4 regions of the Streptomyces sp. NBC_01257 genome follow, and region 3 is predicted to be linked to each of the others. Evidence: riboswitches for the same ligand, from Rfam matches in the RefSeq annotation. Region 3 holds a riboswitch; each other region holds the start of a gene.

Region 1 (2,192 bases), 370 kb from region 3:
GCTGACGATGCCGGCGACCAGCCGCTTGCCGGGCAGCCCGCCCGCGGCGGCGAGGTCGGCCAGGTTGGCGGCGCCGGATTCGGTGAAGTCGAGGGCGAGTCCCTCGACCGGGGTGCGGGCCAGGACGGGCAGGGCCTCGCCGAGCCGCCCGAAGTAGGAGGCGACCAGGAGCTTCGGGCGGTCGTCCGCCCCGCCGAGCAGCCGGTAGGCGCGGGCGACGGCGTCCAGTTCCGCGGGGGTGCGGTCCTGTACGAGGGCGGGCTCGTCGAGCTGCACCCAGCCGGCGCCTGCCGCCCGGAGGTCGGCGAGCACCTCGGCGTACACGGGCAGCAGCCGGTCCAGCAGGGACAGCGGGTCGAAGTCCGCGGGGGTGCCGGGGGCCGCCTTGGCCAGCAGCAGGTAGGTGACCGGGCCGACGAGGACCGGACGTGCCGTCAGACCGAGGTCCGCGGCCTCACGGAACTCGGCGACCTGCCGGGCGGAGTCGGCGGTGAACACGGTGTCGGGGCCCAGTTCGGGCACCAGGTAGTGGTAGTTGGTGTCGAACCACTTGGTCATCTCCAGCGGGGCTGCGTCCCGGCTGCCGCGGGCCATCGCGAAGTACCCGTCCAGCGGATCGGCGGCGACGGCGGCCCGGTGGCGCTCCGGGACGGCGCCGACCATCACGCTGGTGTCCAGGACGTGGTCGTAGAGCGAGAAGTCGCCGGTGGGGAGTTCACCGAGGCCGGCGGCCGCGAGTTCCCGCCAGTTCGCCCGGCGCAGTGCGGCGGCCTGCTCCCGCAGGGCGTCGGCGGTGACGCGGCCCTTCCAGTAGCCCTCGACCGCCTTCTTCAGTTCACGGTCGGGGCCCTGGCGGGGGTAGCCGTACACGGTGGCCGCTGCCGTCGCCGTGGTGGGTTCGGATGTCACGTAGCTCTCCTTCGCGAGCGTGTCTCCTGCGGATCCCGGACCGGGACGAGGGCGCGAAGGTGTGACGGACCGGGCGGTTCACCGCACCGTTTCGGTGCCGTCCGCCCGCTGTCTGCCGCCGACCCGCCCACGAGGTCACCGAGATCTCCGCTTCCGGGGGTTCGGACGCGGGCAGCGGGCAGGTCTTCGGACTCGCGGGCACGTCTGCCGAGGCAGACACCTACTGGCCGTCGCTTCCCAGACCCTTCGGATCCAGTGCGTATGACGGCGGTCGTTCCCGCTCACCGCTGCGGGGCAGTCCCGGATTCCCACCGGGTTCCCTCTTGCGACGCGCCTGCCTGGCGGACAGGGCGAACCAGCTGCACCGCCCACCCTAGAGGACGTCCGCGCACTCCACGGCACTGTTCACATGGCGGACCCTCGGCCGGGACGGACGGGTGTACGGGCGTTCGGCCATACTTGATCACGGCGGGTACAGAGAGGCGGCACAGTGGCCCGACAACAATCCGAATACGACGTCCTGGTGGTCGGCGGCAGCGGGGTGGACACGATCGTCCGCGTCGACTCCCTCCCGGTTCCGCTCGCCGACGCCGTCATGGTCGGTCCGATCGAGGAGTGGCCCGGTCAGACCGGCGGCAACGTGGCGCTCGGTGCCCGCGCGCTGGGGCTGGACGTCGCGCTGCTCGACTGCATCGGCGACGACTGGACCGGCACGCGGGTGCGCGAGCGGCTGGCCGAGGGCGATGTGGAGTTCCACCCGCTGATCTCGGCTGCGGGCACCCGCCGTGCGGTGAACCTGGTGGACGCGACGGGGCGGCGGATGTCCTTCTACGACGCCCGCGATCCGGCGGATCTGCGGATGCCGCGGGACTTCTACCTTCCCCGGCTGCGGCGCGCCCGCCATGTGCATCTGTCCATTACAAACTTCACGCGCTTCCTCTACGACGACATCGAGGCCCTCGGCCTCCCCGTCTCGACGGATCTGCACGACTGGGACGGACTGGCCGACCACCAGAGGGAGTTCGCGCTCCGGTCCGATCTGGTCTTCTTCAGCGCGGCGACGACCGGCGACCGCGCCCCCGCCCTGATGCGGGAGATCCTGCGCGAGGGCCGTGCCTCGACGGTGGTCGCCACGGCCGGCGCGGAGGGCTCCTACGTCCTCACCCGGGACGGCGGCGGGGACCCGCACCACGTCCCGGCGACCGTGCCGCCGGCGCCGGTCGTGGACAGCAACGGCGCTGGTGACGCGTTCGTCACCGGCTTCCTGTACGGGCGGCTCGACG
Region 2 (2,192 bases), 6.1 Mb from region 3:
TTCGCCGCCCAGACCAGCGCGGCCACCGTCATCCTGGCCTCCTCGCACCTCGGCTTCTCCCTCTCCACCACCCAGTCCTGCTCCGGCGCCGTGATGGGCGCGGGCCTCGGCCGCAAGGGGGGCGTGGTCCGCTGGTCCACCGCCACCCGGATGTTCGTGGCCTGGGGCCTGACCCTGCCGGCCGCCGGACTGGTCGGCGCGGGTGCGGAGTTCCTCACCAAGCAGGGCACCTGGGGCGTCGTGGTCGTCGCGGCGCTGCTGATCGCCGGCTCCGGCGCCATCTGGATGCTGTCGCGGCGCAGGCCCGTCGGCCACGACGACGTCGCCCCGGCCGGTGCGGACGCCGAGCCCGCGGGTGTCGTCACCACGGCCATCGCGGCCGTCAGCCCGCCGCCCACCGTGGCCGCCCAGCCCCACGAGCTCACGGCGACCATCCCGGCCCCCGCCGGGACGGTCGCCGACCCTGCCCGACCCGCCACGGTCTAGGACCCCAAGAGCCACCGGTAAGGACAGATCCGCATGAACATCGACTGGGCAGCCCTCGGCACCGTCTTCGGCGTCTCCCTCGTCGCCACGGTCGCTCTCGTGGGCCTCTTCACCCTCGGCATCGTCGGCCTCTCCAAGCAGCCCGAACCGGCCGCACAGGGCGGCTCGGCGGGCGGCTCGGCGGGCGGTTCGCTCATGCTGGCGCGCGCCGGCGCGTACGTGTGCTTCGGACTGTGCGCCGCGGCCGTGGCCTACGGCATCTATCTGATCGTCGCCTGAGCCCCACCACTCCCACCCGCATCGGGCCGGACGCACCTCGTGCGCGTCCGGCCCGATGTGTGTCTGCGCACACTGCACCGTCGCAGGTCAACGGCAAGTTGACGGGTGTTCGCGGAGCGTGGTGGACTGCCGGAGCCATTACGGCGACAGCAGAGGAAGCCGGTGCGAATCCGGCGCGGTCCCGCCACTGTCACCGGGGAGCAGTCCCCCAACCACTGGAAGTCACGGTCCACGCAAGCGGACTGGAAGGCCGGGGGAACTGCGGATCCGGAAGCCAGGAGACTCTCGTCGCCGGTCACGTCGAACCAGGGCGCGGACCCTGAGTGAGGACATATCGCCATGCCCGGCTGCCGTGCGTCCGTCCCTGTGCGACCCAGAACAGGTTCCAAGGTCCTTCGAGGCGCAACGGCCGGCTGAACCGTGCGTGCCGATCGCATCTTCGCGTACGGCGCCACGGCCGGTCTGATCGGCGATCTGCTGCTCGGTGACCCCCGCAGGGGGCACCCGGTCGCCGCCTTCGGGCGGGCCGCGGCAGGCGTCGAAGGCCGCCTGTGGCGCGACCACCGCGGGTGGGGCGCCCTGCACACCCTGGTCTGCGCCGGAGGCGCCGCCGGGGGCGCCGCACTGGCCTCCCGCGCCCTGCGCCGCCACCCCGCCGCGTCCGTCGCCCTGACCGCCGCCGCCACCTGGTCCGTCGTCGGCGGTACGTCGCTGGGGCGCGAGGCCAGGGCCATCGGTGCCGCGCTCGCCGCAGGGGACATCGGCCTGGCCCGTGAACGGCTGCCGCATCTGTGCGGCCGCGACCCGCAGTCGCTGGACGGGCCGCAGATCGCCCGTGCCGTCGTGGAGTCCGTCGCCGAGAACACCTCGGACGCCGTGGTCGGCGCCCTGGTGTGGGGGGCGTTGGCCGGGGTCCCGGGACTCGTCGGCTTCCGGGCCGCCAACACGCTCGACGCGATGGTCGGCCACAAGTCGCCCCGCTACCGCCGTTACGGCTGGGCCTCGGCCCGCCTCGACGACGTCGCGGGGTGGCCGGGCGCCCGGCTGACGGCCCTGCTCGCCGTGGCGGCGGGAGGAGACCCGCGGGGCGCGGTCCGGGCCTGGCGGGCGGACGCGGCGAAGCACCCGAGCCCCAACGCGGGCCCGGTGGAGGCCTCGTTCGCGGGCGCGCTCGGCGTACGGCTCGGCGGCACGCTCGCCTACGGCGGCCGGGTCGAGCACCGCCCCGTGCTCAACGGCGGCGCGGGCCGGGCGGTGGAGACCGCGGACATCGAACGCGCCGTGCGGCTGTCGCGCCGGGTCGGCGTGCTGGCCCTCGGCGTCAGCGTGGCGGCCCGGGCCGGCATGGGCCTCGCGGCCCGGCGGATCGCGGCAGGCAGGACCCCGGGAACCCGTACCGCGCCACCACGTACAGCAGCACCTCGACT
Region 3 (2,192 bases):
CCGAGACGCCGAAGAGGTGGCTCTCGTACGTCCACAACAAGGCGCACACGGCGGAGAAGCCCGTCCGTGAGCAGCTTGCCGCCGCGCGCGCGATCACCGTGCGGCAGGAGAAGCGGCTGGGAGTGCTCCCCGTCGACCGGGTCGTCGTGGAGGATCCGCAGCAGGTGCGCGCCCTGCAGGACAGGGTCCGGGACGCGGTCATCGGCGGCTCCGAACCGGCCGCGATCCCCGTGGACGAACTGACCATGGCCGTGCTCGCGGCGGAGACCGAGGTGAGCAGCGTGTTCAGCGGGAAGGAGCGCCGGGCGTACAAACCGGCGCTCAAGGCGCTCGCCGCGCACTTCGACGGCGTCGTGCCCGGCCTGCGCAAGGCATTGCGTGACTCCTACCTGTCGAGCCGGGCGGTCGGGGGTGGCTGGGGCGCCTGAGCGCCGGCCGTCTCCGCCGTGAGCGGCCGGCCGGTACGAAGGTTCCACCTCCCGGACCGGCCGCTGAGCTCCGTCAGCGTCAGAGGGGCGACGTCGATCCGCCAGAAGGCCCGCGGCGGAAGGTCCAGCGCGTGGACGACCGCGGCCCTGACCACGGCGGGCTCGACCACCGCCAGCACGCGTCCGGGTCCGCCGCCGTCCAGGGAACCGAGCCAGGCGCCGGCCCTGGCGCACAGACCGAGCAGCGACTCACCGCCGTGCGGGGCGGCGGAGGGATCCGCGAGCCAGGCGGCCACTCCCTCCGGATCACTCGCGCTCACCTCGTCCAGCCGGGCGCCCGCCCAGCGGTTCAACTCCCAGTCCCGGAGGGCGTTTTCAGGGGCGGAACGGAGCCCGAGGGCGGCTGCGGTCAGGCTGCACCGACGGGACGGCCCGTGCAGCAACCGGTCGGCTGCGGGCACCGCGTCCGCGGCGGCGCGGGCCTGCCGCTGCCCGGCTTCGTCGAGGGGCGCGTCCCCCGCGAAACGGGCCTCGCGCAGCGCGGCGTTCATCGCCGGTGAGATCAACATCACCCGTACCGTCATAACCGCTCTCAACTCCCTGAACTGTGGCCACTTGGCCAAGCACACCATGGCATTCGGGGCCCCCGGTACGGCCGGCGGCACCATGGCGGCGCCCGCGTCCAGGCGGTATGGTCGCGACGACATGACGAGGGTGTGACGGAAGTCCGGTGAGAATCCGGCACGGTCGCGCCACTGTGAACCCGTACCCGTACGGGAAGTCAGACCCAGCACCTTCGTCTCAGGCACCACGATCGGGACGCGTGTTCCCCCAGGAGGTTCTGCCATGGCACAGACTGCTGCCCCCGCCACCGGCGCACCCGCCATCACTCCCATCTCGCTGAAGGCCATTGCCCCTTGGGCCGCCTTCTTCGGCATCCTCATGCTGATCCTGCTGTACTTCGTCGGCGCCGAGCAGGGCGCCACCGCGCTCATCTCCGGCGAAGGCGTGCACGAGTGGGTCCACGACGGGCGCCACCTCCTCGGTTTCCCCTGCCACTGATCCCGTCGCTTGATCCAGGGGAACCCCTCATGAACTCCATATCTGTCCGAGCCCTGCTGGTCCGCGGCATGCTGGCCGGTCTCGCCGCGGGTGCGCTCGCACTTCTCGTCGCCTACTTCCTCGGCGAGTCCCGGGTGGACGCGGCCATTGCCCTCGAAGAGGCGCACAGCCACACCCACGACCACGGCGGCGGCGAGGAACTCGTCAGCCGCACCATGCAGTCCACCGCCGGTCTCGCCACCGGTGTCCTGGTGTTCGGCGTGGCGGTCGGCGGCATCGCCGCACTCGTCTTCTGCTACGCCCTCGGCCGGATGGGGCGGTTCGGCCCCAGGGCCACGGCCGCGCTGATCGCCGGTGCGGCCCTGCTGACGGTGTACGTCGTGCCGTTCCTGAAGTACCCGGCGAACCCGCCGGCCGTCGGCAACCCCGACACCATCGGCAAACGCACCACCCTGTTCTTCCTGATGGTCGCGCTCAGCGTCCTGCTGGCCGTCGCCGCCGTCATCCTCGGCAAGCGGCTGGCTCCCCGCCTGGGCAACTGGAACGCCACCATCGCGGCGGCGGCCGGCTATGTGCTGGTGATCGGGCTGGCCTACGCCTTCCTGCCCTCGTTCAACGAGGTCGGAAAGGACTTCCCGGCCTCGCTGCTCTGGGAGTTCAGGCTGGCGACGCTCGCCGTCCAGGTGACGCTCTGGACCACCT
Region 4 (2,192 bases), 2.2 Mb from region 3:
GTCGGTGACTTCGAGGATCTCGGTGCACAGGTTCGAGGAGTGCACGACCCGGCCCGGCTCGGCCGTCTGGTTCGCGGTCCGGTTGGAGGCGTCCTTGAACGTCATCCAGCCCTGGCCGGTCTGCGCCAGCGTGCGCATCATGCGGCCGTACAGCTCACGGGCCGGCATGGTCTTGCGGGCCAGGCCCTTGGCCTCGGCCGCCCGGTACGCGGCGTCGAACGCGTCGCCCCACAGGTCGACCAGCTCGGGCACGTCGGCCGGGGAGAACAGCGACCAGGCGGAGTCCGCGTCGACCCGGCGCATGAACTCGTCCGGGATCCAGTGCGCCAGGTTGAGGTTGTGCGTGCGCCGCTGGTCCTCGCCCGTGTTGTCGCGCAGCTCCAGGAACTCCTCGATGTCCGCGTGCCAGGTCTCCAGGTAGACGGCGGCGGCGCCCTTGCGCCGGCCGCCCTGGTTGACCGCGGCGACGGAGGCGTCGAGCGTCTTAAGGAACGGCACGATGCCGTTGGAGTGCCCGTTGGTGCCGCGGATCAGCGAACCGCGGGCGCGGATGCGGGAGTACGAGAGGCCGATGCCGCCCGCGTGCTTCGAGAGGCGCGCCACCTGGTGGTAGCGGTCGTAGATCGAGTCCAGCTCGTCCAGCGGCGAGTCCAGCAGGTAGCAGGAGGACATCTGCGGGTGGCGGGTGCCGGAGTTGAAGAGCGTGGGGGAGGACGGCAGGTAGTCCAGCCGGCTCATCAGCCCGTACAGCGCGGCGACCTCGCCGAGCGCGCGCTCGGAGGTGTCCTCGGCGAGCCCGGCGGCCACGCGCAGCATGAAGTGCTGCGGGGTCTCGACGACCTGGCGGGTGATCGGGTGGCGCAGCAGGTAGCGGCTGTGCAGGGTGCGAAGGCCGAAGTAGCCGAAGCGGTCGTCGGCGCCGTCGGCGAGCGCCTGCTCCACCAGTGCGTCGAGCGCGGCCGCGTGGAGCGTCACGAACTCGGCGGTGCGGTCCGCGATCAGGCCCTCGCGGTGCCCGACGGCGACCGACGCGGAGAACGACGTCGCGCCCTGCCCGGCCGCCTCGTCCGCGATGGTGCGGGTGAGGAGACGGGCGGCGAGCCGGGAGTAGGCGGGGTCCTCGGAGATCAGACCCGCGGCGGCCTCGGTGGCCAGCGAGCGCAGCTCCGCCTCGTCCGACCGGGCGTTGCGGCCGCGCAGCGCGGCGGCGGCGACACGGCCGGGGTCGGTGTCGGGCAGATCGGCGGTGAGGTCGGTCAGGGTCCGCAGCAGTGCGGTCCCGGGCCCGTCGCTCGTGGTTCCCGTTGATTCGGCCGCTGTCACCGGATGGGCTGGCGCGATGGTCACCTGGTGCTCTCCCTCGCTCGGCTCGGGGCCGGCGGAGGGGCGGGGGCAGCCGGGCGGAGGGGCGCCCGGGCAGGGCAGCTCTCCGTGCGGCGTCCACCGGCCCATCCACGAGGCCCGGACGTCTGGGCATCCGGTTCGGTCGAGCCGGATGCGCTGTCGGCAGGTCCTCGGACTTGGGGGTGCGCAAAAGCACACCGAACACACCGTTGCGGGACAGTTCCGGATTCGCACCGGATTTCCCTGCGGCGACAGCGAGCACGAGCATACATGTGGGGGCCGCCGCTTGCGGCAGCCCCCACATGTTGTGTCGCGCGAGATATCGGTACGCCCTTACGCCCCGGGCCGGAGCTCCAGACGGTACGTCAGCAGCCTGAGGTCGCCGATGGGATTCCAGTCCCGCTCGGGGGTCCGCACGAAGCCGAGGCGCCCGTAGATCCGGTGGGCCCCGTGCATGGCCGGCTGGGTCGACAGGACGATCCCCGTGACCCCCGCGGTGGCCCGTGCGCGCTCGATACAGGCCCGCACGAGCGCCTCGCCCGCCCCGGCCCCACGAGCCTGACGGGAGACCGCCAGCATCCGGAACTCGGCCTCGTCGGCCGCCGCTATGTCGGCCCACGGATTGCCCGGGGGCGCGTAGGTGACCCCGCCCAGGACGTGGCCCCGGGCGTCCGTCGCCACCAGCACCTCGGCCTCGGCGGCCCGGCGGGGGACGTCGCGCAGCTGCACCAGATAGGGGTCGTCGGCGCCGAAGTCCAGCAGTCCGTCGCCGAGGTAGGCCTCGGCGGTGATCTCGCCGAGCGCGGCGTACTCGGCGGGCTCGGCCGGCCGGATCGTCATGTCCATAC

Evidence for each region. Region 3 has a riboswitch for cobalamin ahead of OG408_RS36375 (CbtB domain-containing protein). Riboswitches for the same ligand answer to the same signal wherever they lie in the genome.
Region 1: linked by a shared signal. The riboswitch ahead of metE (5-methyltetrahydropteroyltriglutamate--homocysteine S-methyltransferase) and the one ahead of OG408_RS36375 (CbtB domain-containing protein) in region 3 are both predicted to bind cobalamin.
Region 2: linked by a shared signal. The riboswitch ahead of OG408_RS09355 (cobalamin biosynthesis protein) and the one ahead of OG408_RS36375 (CbtB domain-containing protein) in region 3 are both predicted to bind cobalamin.
Region 4: linked by a shared signal. The riboswitch ahead of OG408_RS26685 (ribonucleoside-diphosphate reductase subunit alpha) and the one ahead of OG408_RS36375 (CbtB domain-containing protein) in region 3 are both predicted to bind cobalamin.

What each region holds. Positions count from the first base shown of each region.
Region 1 is NZ_CP108472.1:8,711,590-8,713,781, reverse strand. Features, by position in the region: gene metE (5-methyltetrahydropteroyltriglutamate--homocysteine S-methyltransferase) at 1-909, opposite strand, end outside; cobalamin riboswitch at 1,070-1,285, opposite strand; gene OG408_RS37880 (carbohydrate kinase family protein) at 1,430-2,192, shown strand, end outside.
Region 2 is NZ_CP108472.1:2,237,679-2,239,870, forward strand. Features, by position in the region: gene OG408_RS09345 (inorganic phosphate transporter) at 1-486, shown strand, start outside; gene OG408_RS09350 (hypothetical protein) at 520-765, shown strand; cobalamin riboswitch at 918-1,050, shown strand; gene OG408_RS09355 (cobalamin biosynthesis protein) at 1,186-2,192, shown strand, end outside.
Region 3 is NZ_CP108472.1:8,343,381-8,345,572, forward strand. Features, by position in the region: gene OG408_RS36365 (GOLPH3/VPS74 family protein) at 1-428, shown strand, start outside; gene OG408_RS36370 (histidine phosphatase family protein) at 386-1,012, opposite strand; adenosylcobalamin (AdoCbl) riboswitch at 1,136-1,229, shown strand; gene OG408_RS36375 (CbtB domain-containing protein) at 1,275-1,490, shown strand; gene OG408_RS36380 (CbtA family protein) at 1,520-2,192, shown strand, end outside.
Region 4 is NZ_CP108472.1:6,104,158-6,106,349, forward strand. Features, by position in the region: gene OG408_RS26685 (ribonucleoside-diphosphate reductase subunit alpha) at 1-1,347, opposite strand, end outside; cobalamin riboswitch at 1,489-1,612, opposite strand; gene OG408_RS26690 (GNAT family N-acetyltransferase) at 1,678-2,190, opposite strand.